DNA from 2 places in the Microbacterium sp. SWDP-B6 genome. Region 1 is predicted to be linked to the other one. Evidence: predicted binding sites of a transcription regulator. Region 1 holds the regulator's gene; the other holds the start of a gene.
The links. The regulator LexA, encoded in region 1, represses DNA repair genes until DNA is damaged. The targets are predictions, from matches to a motif close to TCGAACANNTGTTCGA.
Positions count from the first base shown of each region.

Region 1 (5,623 bases):
ACTGACAGGCTGTCGTGCGCCCGCCTCGGGCTCTGGAACACTGCGCGACACGGATCAGGAGAGAATCATGCCCAGGGAACGCGGGGAGAAGGTCATCGCGACCAATCGTCGCGCACGTCACGACTACAACATCGAGAAGTCGTACGAGGCGGGGATGGTGCTCACCGGCACCGAGGTCAAGTCGTTGCGTCAGGGACGCGCGAACCTCAGCGACGGGTATGCGTTCGTCAAGGGGAACGAGGTCTTCCTCGATTCCGTGCACATTCCGGAGTACTCGCAGGGGCACTGGACCAACCACTCCGCCAAGCGCGTCCGCAAGCTGCTGCTGCACCGCGAGGAGATCGCGAAGCTGCAGCATGCGGTGTCCGCCGGCGGCTACACGCTGATCCCGCTGAAGCTGTACTTCTCGGACGGTCGGGCCAAGGTCGAGATCGCTCTCGCCAAGGGCAAGAAGGAATACGACAAGCGTCAGACGCTGCGTGAGCGTCAGGACACCCGCGAGGCCGACCGCGCCATGCGCCTGCGCAACCGCGTCGGGGAGTGATCAGCGCGCGGGCGTGAAGCCGAACACGCGTCCGAGAAAGCCGAGCTCCCTCTCGAGTGCGTCGACGATGGTCTCGCTCGCACGGAAGCCGTGGCCCTCGCCCGGGTAGAGCACGTACTCATGCTCGACGCCTCGCTGCGCCAGAGCGTCGCGGATCGCTTCGGACTGCGACGGCGGCACGACACGGTCCTCCGCTCCCTGCATGAGCAGCACGGGCACGCCGATCCGATCGGCGTGCGTCAGGGGAGAACGATCGACGTAGAGCGCCTCGGCCTCGGGCAGCGGTCCCACCAGGCCCTCGACGTAGTGCGCCTCGAAGTCGTGCGAGTGCTCGGTCAGCATCCGCAGATCGGCCACGCCGTATCGGCTGATGCCCGCGGCGAACGTGCCGCCCCGCACCAGCGACGAGAGCACCGTCCAGCCGCCGGCCGAGCCCCCGCGGATCGCGATGCGATCGGGGTCGGCGAGCCCGGCGTCGGCGAGGCCGCGCGCCGCGGCGATCACATCGTCGACATCGACCACGCCCCATCCGCCGTCGAGTCGTTCTCGGTAGGCGCGCCCGTATCCCGTCGATCCGCCGTAGTTGACGTCGAGCACGCCGATGCCGCGGCTGGTCCAGAACGCGATGGCCGCGGACGAGGCGCCCGTCGCATGGGCGGTCGGGCCGCCGTGCACGAGCACGAGGTAGGGCGGGAGCTCGTCGTCCGCGGCTGAAGCCGACGGGTTCACGGGCTCGTAGACGAAAGCATGGACAGGGCCGTGAGCGCCATCGACCAGGATCTCGGATGCTGCGGGCATCCACGTCGGGTCGGCCGGCGTCGCTCCCGCGACCACCTCTATGTCGCCGGAGTCGACGTCGACGCACCAGACACCTGGCGCGGTCGTCGAGCTGTTGCCGGAGAGGAGCACTCGGGTGCCTGCGACATCGTCGATGCTGACATGGCCGTCGGCGGCAACGGGGATGCGGTGGGCACCGCCGTCCCGCTCGATGACGTCCACCTCGTCGCGTCCGTTCGTGCGCACCGCCACGATGCGACCGTCGGCGAGCGGTCGATACCAGCGATTGCCGAGCACCCAGAGTCCGTACCCCGTGTCGGCGTCCGTGTCGGCGATCCGCTCTGCGGGACCGACCGCTTCGCGGCCGTCGACGCGCTGTCGGTGCAGCGCCCAGCGACCGGAGGGGTCATCCGAGTACAGGATCTCGCCGTCGTCCGTCCACTCCGGCTGGAGGGCGGCTCGCGTGGGCAGCTCCGTCCGGCCGGTGCCGTCGGAGAGCACCAGCGACGCGTGCTGCCACGGCATGCGTTCGCCCGACCATTCGACCCACGCGGCGCGAGTCCCGTCGGGAGACAGCGCAGGATGCGCGTAGAACGACTCTCCCTCCACGAGCACCTTCAGCAGCGTCGGATCGTCGGAGGCGGACCCGTCTGTCGGGATCTCGACGATGCCGCGCTGGTGCGGGTCGACCGAGAGGTCCTCCCGCACCGCGAACAGTCGCCCGTTCTGCAGGCGCAGGCCGCCATGTGCCGGCCCCGCGGGAGTCAGGGGCATCGGGGCGCCACCGCGGGGCATCCGATGCACACGCTGATCCTTGGCCTCGACGAAGAACAGTGTCCCCTCGGCATCCGCCGTCCACGCCCCTCCGCCGTACTCGTGCACGCGCGACCGTGCACTCCAGGGCGCGGGGAGGATCTCGGCGCCGCTGGAACTTCGTACCGTCAGGCGACCGCCCTCGGCAGGCACCGACTCGCCCCACCAGATGTCATCGCCGACGAAGGCGGCGCCGTCGATCCTCGGAGACGACGCGGCGATCCGGTCGGGAGTGAACGGAGAGGGCCAGGTACCGAACGGCGACGACATGGTTCGAGCCTATGGCGCACCGGCTCACGGCGTCACACAGGGTGGGTTTCGGGCCAGGCGACGAGGTCTCCGAGAATGCACGATTCCGGAGGCTCGTGTGCGGAGAGGGTCAGACGGAGCGGAGCACCGCGACGATCTTGCCGAGCACGACGGCCTCGTCGCCGAGGATCGGCTCGAAAGCGGAGTTCCGAGGCAGCAGCCACGTGTGGCCGTCTCGTCGCCGGAGTACCTTGACGGTGGCCTCGCCGTCGAGCATGGCGGCCACGATCTCACCGTTCTCTGCGCTGTTCTGCGAACGGACGACGACCCAGTCGCCATCGCAGATCGCGGCGTCGATCATCGACTCGCCCGACACCTTGAGCATGAACAGGTCGCCCTTGCCGACGAGCTGACGGGGGAGCGGGAAGATCTCCTCGACCTGCTGGTCGGCGGTGATCGGAACGCCGGCGGCGATGCGCCCGACGAGGGGAACCAGTGCGGCGTCTCCGACGGGCGTCGCCACATCGGCAGGGTTCTCACCGCTCGCGCCGGGGAGGTCGATGAGCACCTCCATCGCGCGGGTCTTTCCCGGATCGCGGCGCAGATATCCGCTGAGCTCGAGCTGACCCAGCTGATGAGTCACGCTGGACAGCGACTTGAGTCCGACGGCGTCGCCGATTTCGCGCATGCTCGGCGGGTAGCCGTAGTGACTGATCGACGTCTGGATGACCTCGAGGATCGCCATCTGCTTCGGGCTCAGGCTCTTCCGGCGACGAGTGCGCGGGGCGTCGGCCTCGGGGGCGGAGTTGTCGCTCATGGTGCTCCTCAGGTGTGCGATCCGGCGTCTCAGTTCGAATGTCGGAGGCCCGTGATGGGGTGTTCCTATCGAAACCGTATCCGAGAAACGCGACGATGTGGAAGATCTGTTCGAGCGTGTCGGCCGATTCTCGCACTTCTGTTTCGAAGAACGCTTGACAGATGTTCGAATTCGAAGATAACTTCGGTACGTAGCTTCGCATCCCCGGCTCCCGGCCGAGGCGTGGATGCGAACGCTACGCCAACTTCACCGCCCACGCGGTAGATGCAGAGGAGCACGACATGAGCACCATCACCTTCAGCAGTGCAGCAGTCCTTCCGGCTCGTCCGGCGACGCGGCTCCGGCTGACGGCGCGTGGTCGACGCGTCGTGCTCGCCGTCGCAGCGGTGCCCCTCGCCGTCGGAATCGCCTTCGCGGCGATCAGCGGCGGCAGCGCGATGGCCTCGGGTGAGCAGACGGCGACGGCGACGTTCGCGACCGTGACCGTGATGCCGGGCGACACTCTCTGGTCGATCGCAGAGGGCATCGCGCCCGAGGCCGATCCGCGCGACGTGATCGGCGACATCACACGGCTGAACCTGCTGCGCGGCGGGGAGCTGCAGATCGGTCAGGAGCTGGCGATTCCGGCGCAGTATTCGGAGTGAGCCCGACTTCGCCCGATTCGTGGAGCGAGGCGGGGGAGTTCCCGTTCACACTCGGTCTCGACGGGCATTCATGGGGCGAACGCGGCCTACCATGGGAAGGGTGACTGCATCACTCGACGACCTGCCACTTCGCGACGACCTCCGGGGGCTCACGCCGTACGGAGCGCCTCAAGCGCCTCTCCCGATCGCACTGAACGTCAACGAGAACACGCATCCGGTTCCGGACGCCGTGGCCAGCGACATCCTCGATGACATCGCGGTCGCGCTCCGAGACGTCAACCGCTACCCGGATCGCGAGTTCACCACGCTGCGCGAGGGGTTCGCCGAGTACCTCGGCCACGGTCTCGAGGCGGATCAGATCTGGGCGGGCAACGGGTCGAATGAGGTCCTTCAGCACATCCTGCAGGCATTCGGGGGGCCGGGTCGTACGGCGTTCAGCTTCAGCCCGACCTACTCGATGTACCCGCTGATCTCGAAGGGGACCGGGGCGCGGTGGGTCGCCGGCGCCAGGCAGCCCGACTATACGATCACGCCCGAAGAGGCGGCAGCCCAGGTCAGGGATGTCGACCCCGATGTCATCCTCCTGTGCTCCCCGAACAACCCGACGGGCACACCGCTCGGTCTAGACGTGGTCGAAGCGGTCTACGAGGCATCGACGGGGATCGTGGTCGTCGACGAGGCCTACCAGGAGTTCGCGCCGCGCGAGGCGGCCTCCGCCCTGACCCTGCTCGAAGGACGCCCTCGGCTCGCCGTGTCTCGCACCATGAGCAAGGCCTTCGCGTTCGCGGGTGCTCGCGTGGGCTACCTCGCCGCCGATCCCGCCTTCATCGACGCCCTGAGGCTCGTGCGTCTGCCGTACCACCTCAGCGCTCTCACTCAGGCGGCGGCGGTGGCCGCACTGCGCAACTCCGACGTGATGCTGGGCATGGTCGAGGAGATCGTCGAGCAGCGGGATCGCATCTCGGCGACGCTCGAGGCCCTCGGCTACACGCCGCACGAGTCGTGGTCGAACTTCGTCCTCTTCGGGGGCGTGGCAGAGCCTCAGAAGATCTGGCAGCAGCTGTACGACCGGGGAGTGCTGATACGCGACGTCGGGATCCCCGGACACCTCCGCGTCACCGCAGGCACCGAGGCGGAGACCACCGCGTTCCTCGATGCCCTCGCCTCGATAGGATCGGCTTCATGAGCACCCCCGCCCAGATCTCCCGCACCGCCACGCGTGTGCGCAGCACGTCGGAGTCCACCGTCGAGCTCGAGCTGAACCTCGACGGCACCGGTGCGAGCCGCATCGACACGTCGGTGCCGTTCTTCGACCACATGCTGACGGCGTTCGCGAAGCACTCTCTCACCGACCTCACCGTGCGCGCATCCGGAGACACGCAGATCGACGCCCACCACACCGTCGAAGACATCTCCATCGTGCTCGGTCAGGCGATCCGCGAGGCGCTCGGCGACAAGTCCGGGATCTCCCGCTACGGCGACGCGCTGGTCCCGCTCGACGAGGCGCTCGCCCAGGCCGTCGTCGACATCTCGGGGCGCCCCTACCTGGTTCACACGGGAGAGCCCGCCGGTTTCGAGCACCACCTCATCGGGGGCCACTTCACCGGGTCGCTGGTGCGCCACTCCTTCGAGGCGATCACGTTCAACGCCGGGCTGACGGTGCACGTGCGCGTCCTCGGTGGCCGTGACCCCCACCACATCGCTGAGGCCGAGTTCAAGGCGTTCGCTCGAGCATTCCGCCAGGCCAAAGCGCTCGACCCCCTGGTCGACGGCATCCCG
Region 1 covers NZ_JAPFGV010000002.1:30,785-36,407, reverse strand. Annotated here, with positions in the region: gene smpB (SsrA-binding protein SmpB) at 68-544, shown strand; gene OPU70_RS04695 (S9 family peptidase) at 545-2,404, opposite strand; gene lexA (transcriptional repressor LexA) at 2,514-3,200, opposite strand; gene OPU70_RS04685 (LysM peptidoglycan-binding domain-containing protein) at 3,482-3,844, shown strand; gene OPU70_RS04680 (histidinol-phosphate transaminase) at 3,936-5,030, shown strand; gene hisB (imidazoleglycerol-phosphate dehydratase HisB) at 5,027-5,623, shown strand, end outside.

Region 2 (5,623 bases), on a different contig from region 1:
CGACTGGGCGACGCCCTTGTTGATGATGTCTTCGTTCAGGCGCGGGAGGTAGAGGGTGGCGAGCGCGCTGGCGAACTGGAACACCAGGACGGCCGCGAGCAGCCATTTATAGCGGGCGAGATAACGGAGGAGGATTTTTCCCAGCACAGGCGGACTTTCTAGGAAGGATGAATCGGCGGATCTCCCGACGGGCGGACGCAGGCCGACGATCGCGCACAAGCAAGAGTGGCATGAACTTCGGACATTCGTATCCCCCGATGGGCGGACCTTCGCTGACAGCGAACCATTTGGCCCGCGGCCAGCGGTTTATGCACCGCGGCGAACAACCGCAGATATATCGAAATACCTCAGAAGAGCGAGCGTTCGGGCACGAAATCCCGAGCCTCAGCACCGGCATCCGACGGGAGCTCGGCGATGGTCGCCGGGTTCCACTTCGGATTGCGGTCCTTGTCGACGACCTGCGCGCGGATGCCCTCGACCAGATCGGGATGCTGCGTCACGAACCACATCACGCGGCGGTACTCGCCCTCGAGAGCGGCGCGCAGGTTCGGGAGTCGGCGTGCCTCCCTGACGGCGTCGAGGGTGACGGCGAGTCCGGTCGGCGCCAGGCTCTCGAGCAGGTCCGCGGTCGCCGCGGCATCCGCAGCCTCCTCAGAACGGAGCCGCGACACGGTCTCCGCGATCGTGTCGGACGAGAACGCGCGGTCGATCCATTCGCGTGACGCCGGGAGCGCAGACGGCTCGGGGGTCTCGTCGAACAGCAGCACGATCTCGGCCGGCCCGGTCGGGTCGGCACGATAGGCCAGCGCCTCGCGCAGCGCATCGAGCCGATCGGACGGCACGAAGTGGTCGGCGAAGCCGAGCAGCACCGCATCCGCTCCGTTCATCGTCGAGCCCGTGAGTCCGAAGTACTCCCCGAATCGCCCTGGCATCCGCCCCAGCAGCCACGTGCCGCCGACGTCGGGGGTGAATCCGATGCGCGTCTCGGGCATCGCCAGCCGGGAACGCTCGGTGACGATGCGGATGGCCGCGTGACCCGACAGGCCGACGCCGCCGCCCATCGTGATGCCGTCGGCGATGGAGACGATGGGTTTCGGGTACTCGGCGATCATCGCGTTCAACGCGTACTCGGCGCGGAAGAACTCGGCGGTCTCCTCAGTGCGTCCGGCCACGATCTGCCCATGCAGTGCGCGAACGTCTCCCCCGGCGCACATGCCTCGGTCGCCCGCGCCGTCGATGACGACGATCTGCACATCGGTGTCGTCGCGCCAACGCTCGAGGGCCTCGGTCAGCTGCTGGATCATCCCGGGGTCGAGCGCGTTGATCGCTTCCGGCCGGTTCAGGGTCAGCCTGCCGAGGGCCCCTTCGGTGTGGACGAGGACCCGGGAAGCAGCGCTGGATTCGGTCACGGGTGCCAGGCTACCCGGTCGACGGACCCTTGCATCCGGCCGCGTTCGTAGGGTAAATGCACGATCCTGCGGCTTTTCCGGCAGGATAGACAGAACTGCCCACTGCAACGAGAGGTCGCAGATGCCCGACGGACAGGTGCTCGAGTTCACGCACGTCACGAAGCGCTTCAACGACGTGACGGCGGTGTCCGACTTCTCCGCGCGAGTCGAGCCCGGTGTCGTGACCGCTTTCCTCGGCCCGAACGGCGCCGGCAAGACCACCACCCTGCGCATCCTCCTCGGCCAGGTGCGCGCCACGAGCGGCACCGCCACGATCGGCGGAGTCTCGCATGCAGAGCTGCGTCACCCGCTGCGCACGATCGGTTCCGTCCTGGAGGAGACCGCGTATCGCCCTCGCCGCTCGGCCTCACGCCAGCTGACGATCGCTGCCAAGGCCAACGGCATCCCGCTCTCGCGTGTCGACGAGGTCCTCTCGCTGGTCGGTCTCGAGCACGAGGCTGAAGGTCGCATCGGCAGCTTCTCGCTCGGAATGCGTCAGCGGCTGAGCGTGGCACACGCGCTGCTCGGCGACCCCGGCGCTCTGGTCTTCGACGAGCCGGCCAACGGCCTCGACCCGGAGGGCATCCGCTGGATCCGCCTCCTTCTGCGTCGCCTCGCCGACGAGGGCCGCACGGTTCTCGTCTCCTCGCACGTGCTGAGCGAGATCGAACAGGTCGCAGACCACGTGCTCGTGCTCTCGAAGGGCCAGCTCGTTCTCTCGAGCGGCATCGAGACGCTCGCCGACCCTTCTGCCGGTTCTGTCGTGGTCGACGCGGCGGATCGTGCCGCACTGAAGTCCGCGCTCTCGGCAGCGGGCCTCGAGGTCGAGGTGCTCCGATCGGGTCTCACGGTTCGCGGCAGCAACGCGGGAGCCGTCGGCGCCATCGCGGCATCGGCCGGCATCGCCCTCGCCACCCTGGTGCAGCGCGGCCCCACTCTCGAGGACGTCTTCATCGAGCTCGTCCGCGGCGGCAGGCTCGCGCCGCAGGCCATCACCGCCGCGCCGGTCGATTCCGCAGCGCCGGTCGCGGATGCCGGAGCGCCTGCCGTCGATTTCGCGGCGCCATCCGAGTCGTCGGACGTGGCCGACTCCGACCACGCCGATTCCGAGACCCTTCAGGCGCAGGATGTCGCGGGGTCCGATGTGTCCGAGTTTTATGCAGCTGCGACCGATGCGGATGCGTCGGTTCTCTCCGAATCCGATGCGGACGCGACCGACGCCGCCCGCGCAGAGGCCGACGCGGCGGATGCCGAGGCCGACGACGCGGCTGATGCGGCGGATGCGGCTCGTGACGTCGAGTACGCCGCGGCAGAGCTCCGCTATGCGGCCGATGCCTCGGATGCGAACGACGCGGAAGATGCGGCCGACGTCGCCTCGGAGGCCGCGCATGCGGGCCGCGAGGACGCCCACGGCGATGATGACCCGGCAGGCGGATCGACCGAGCCGCAGACGCCCGCGGACGCCGAAGCGGCGAACGCCCAGCCGTCGTTCGACGACATCCTCTTCGGCACCGCCCCGGCAGACGCGCCGGACGCTCATGCCGCCGACCACACCGACGCCCGCGTCAGCGACGACACCGACGGTCACGTCGCTGACGCGACAGACCAGACTGCGAACGAAGACGGCACCGGCGAGCACTCCGGAGTCGAGTTCTTCGCCGAGGCACACGAGTCCGACGAGTCCGACGAGTCCGACGAATCGTCGGATGACGCGTCGGCTGAAGCGTCTGGCGACGACGACCCTCGTTCGGCTGCCGTCACCTCCATGCTCGCCGCCGCTGCACGCGCGTACTACGAGGACGAGCCCAAGGACTACCCGCTCGGAGAAGTCGACGCATCAGCAGAGGCGGAGACAGAGGCGGATGCCGCTCCCGAGGCGAACGACGGTCGCGAGGGCGAGCACCACGAGGGCGACCACCACGAGCAGCACGAGGGCCAGCACCACGAGCACCACGAGGACGCGCACCACGAGCACCACGAGGGCGAGCACGACCGCTCCTGAGGTCACCCCTCGAGGGCACCGACGCGAACGCCCTCCGCGCCGTGAGGCTGCGGAGGGCGTTCGCTCGTTCTCGGATCGCTCAGGCGGGCCGTGGGCGGATCACCGGACGGCGACTCCCCTTCGACACCGGCGTGGGCGATGTGGCCACGATCTCCTCGACGTCTGCCGGTTCATCCGACACGTCGAGTCGGAGCGCCTGGGTCAGAGCGAGGCCGTGCCTCGTCGTGAGGATCAGTCGTCGGTACTGCTCGTCACCGGAGAGGTCGATGACGACGCTGGGACGTCGGCGGCGGATGAGGACGAAGTCGACGCTGCCCGCAGCCTTCCACGTTCCGGCGGCGAGCACCCCGGGGATGTGCGTTCCCGGATTCGGCACGCCACGCAACCAGGTCCATGCGTCGTCGATCAGCTGGACCTTGGTGATGGTGTCGCGCACGAGCCTCACATTGTCGCGGTGGAAGCTCGCCGCACGTTCGATCGGCGAGAGCACGATCTCGAGTTGCGTCTGGTCCAGCAGCAACGTCACCATGCGTCCAGTCTGCCAGCGGCACCCTTCCAGATGTCTGTGTCTTGTTCACAGGAAGGCAACGATCCGTTGTCGGTTCCCACGATTCCACCTTCTTCCATTCCGATGTTCTGCTCGACCTTCGAACAAATCTACTAGAGTCGGAGCATGCCATCCGCCACCGATTCCGACCTCGAGCAACGCGCTGCGCTGCTCGACTCGTGGGTCGAGAAGCGGCGACAGATCGCACGCCTCGAAGCCGAGGCGTCCGATCTTCTTGCCGAGCGGATGCGCCTGAGCCGGTCTGACTCCGACGAGAACCCGTTCCACCGCGACGCCATCCACAGGTCGATGATCGCGGAGTACTCCGCGGCCGGCCGCCTCACTCAGGGCAGCGTCGAATACGCGTTCACCGATGCCGGCTTCCTCGCCGCCAGCCACCCCGGTGTGCGTTCGGCTTTCAGGGCCGGCCGCATCACGGCGGCGCATGTCCGCGAGATCGTGCGGGCCGCAGGAGTGGTCCGGGAGGCGGTCAACAACGGGCGAGCGGATGCCGATGTGCTGCCGCTGTACGCCACGGTCGCGGTCATCGTGGCCGAGCGGGAGACCCCTGCACGAACACGAGCGCACCTGCGCGAGCTGGCCGCCGTCCTGGCAGGCTCCACGGTCGCCGAGCGCCATGCGCGCTCGAAGTCGGAGCGCACCGTCACCGTACGCCCGGCAGGAGACGGTCTGTGTGTGCTGACAGTCGTGCTCCCCGAACATCTCGCGACGGCGATCCTCGACCGACTCACCCGACTCGCGCACGTCGTCATCGCCGGGCGGAACGACCGTGAGCCGACGCTCGATCCGATGGACGACGGCGAGAATCCGATCTATCCTGACGACATCGCGCAAGACGACCCGTCGCGCGACGATTACGCGATCTTCGGCGACGGGACTTTCACAACCGATCCGACCGGCCCCACGGTCGAACACATCCCGTCCGACACCCGCACGATCGATCAGGTGCGGGCAGATCTGCTGATCGACCTCCTGCTCGCCTCCGATCCGAGCGCGGCAAACGGCTCAGGACTCGACAACATCCAGGGGCGCATCCAAGTCACAGTCGCCGCCACCACGCTCGCGGGGTGCGACGATCGCCCCGCGCAGCTCGACGGACACGGGCCGCTGCACCCCGATATCGCCCGCGATCTCGCGGGCCGCAACGGCGGATGGTCCCGGTTGTTCCTCGATCCGACCGGACTTGTCGTCGAGACCGACACCTACCGGCCGACAGAACCCATGCGGCGGTTCCTCCGTGCGCGAGATCAACACTGCCGATTCCCCGGCTGCAGGATGCCGGCGCATCGGTGCCAGATCGATCACACTTTCGATCATGCGAAGGGCGGGCGGACCGAGATCCACAACCTCGCCCATCTGTGCGCGCGGCACCACTCTCTCAAGCATCCAGACGTCGCTGACGACCATCGTTGGACGGCGCAGCAGCTTCCCGACGGCACGATCGACTGGTTCAGCCCACTCGGCCGCACCTATCGGGACTCACCGTCACGACGAGTCATGTTCGTCTGACGTTCGTCACGCCGTTAGTCCGTCTCAGACCTGGGATCGTGCAGCTTACGCCTGTGCGCGGGCAGCGGCCTCGGCCGCGATCGGGAGCGCCGCTTC
Region 2 covers NZ_JAPFGV010000003.1:131,270-136,892, forward strand. Annotated here, with positions in the region: gene OPU70_RS06605 (ABC transporter ATP-binding protein) at 1-147, opposite strand, end outside; gene OPU70_RS06610 (enoyl-CoA hydratase/isomerase family protein) at 348-1,409, opposite strand; gene OPU70_RS06615 (ATP-binding cassette domain-containing protein) at 1,531-3,450, shown strand; gene OPU70_RS06620 (hypothetical protein) at 3,530-3,979, opposite strand; gene OPU70_RS06625 (HNH endonuclease signature motif containing protein) at 4,124-5,527, shown strand; gene OPU70_RS06630 (glutamate-1-semialdehyde 2,1-aminomutase) at 5,573-5,623, opposite strand, start outside.
Region 2: OPU70_RS06625 (HNH endonuclease signature motif containing protein) is a predicted target of LexA. The motif match lies at 4,098-4,113, and genes of this name have one in related genera.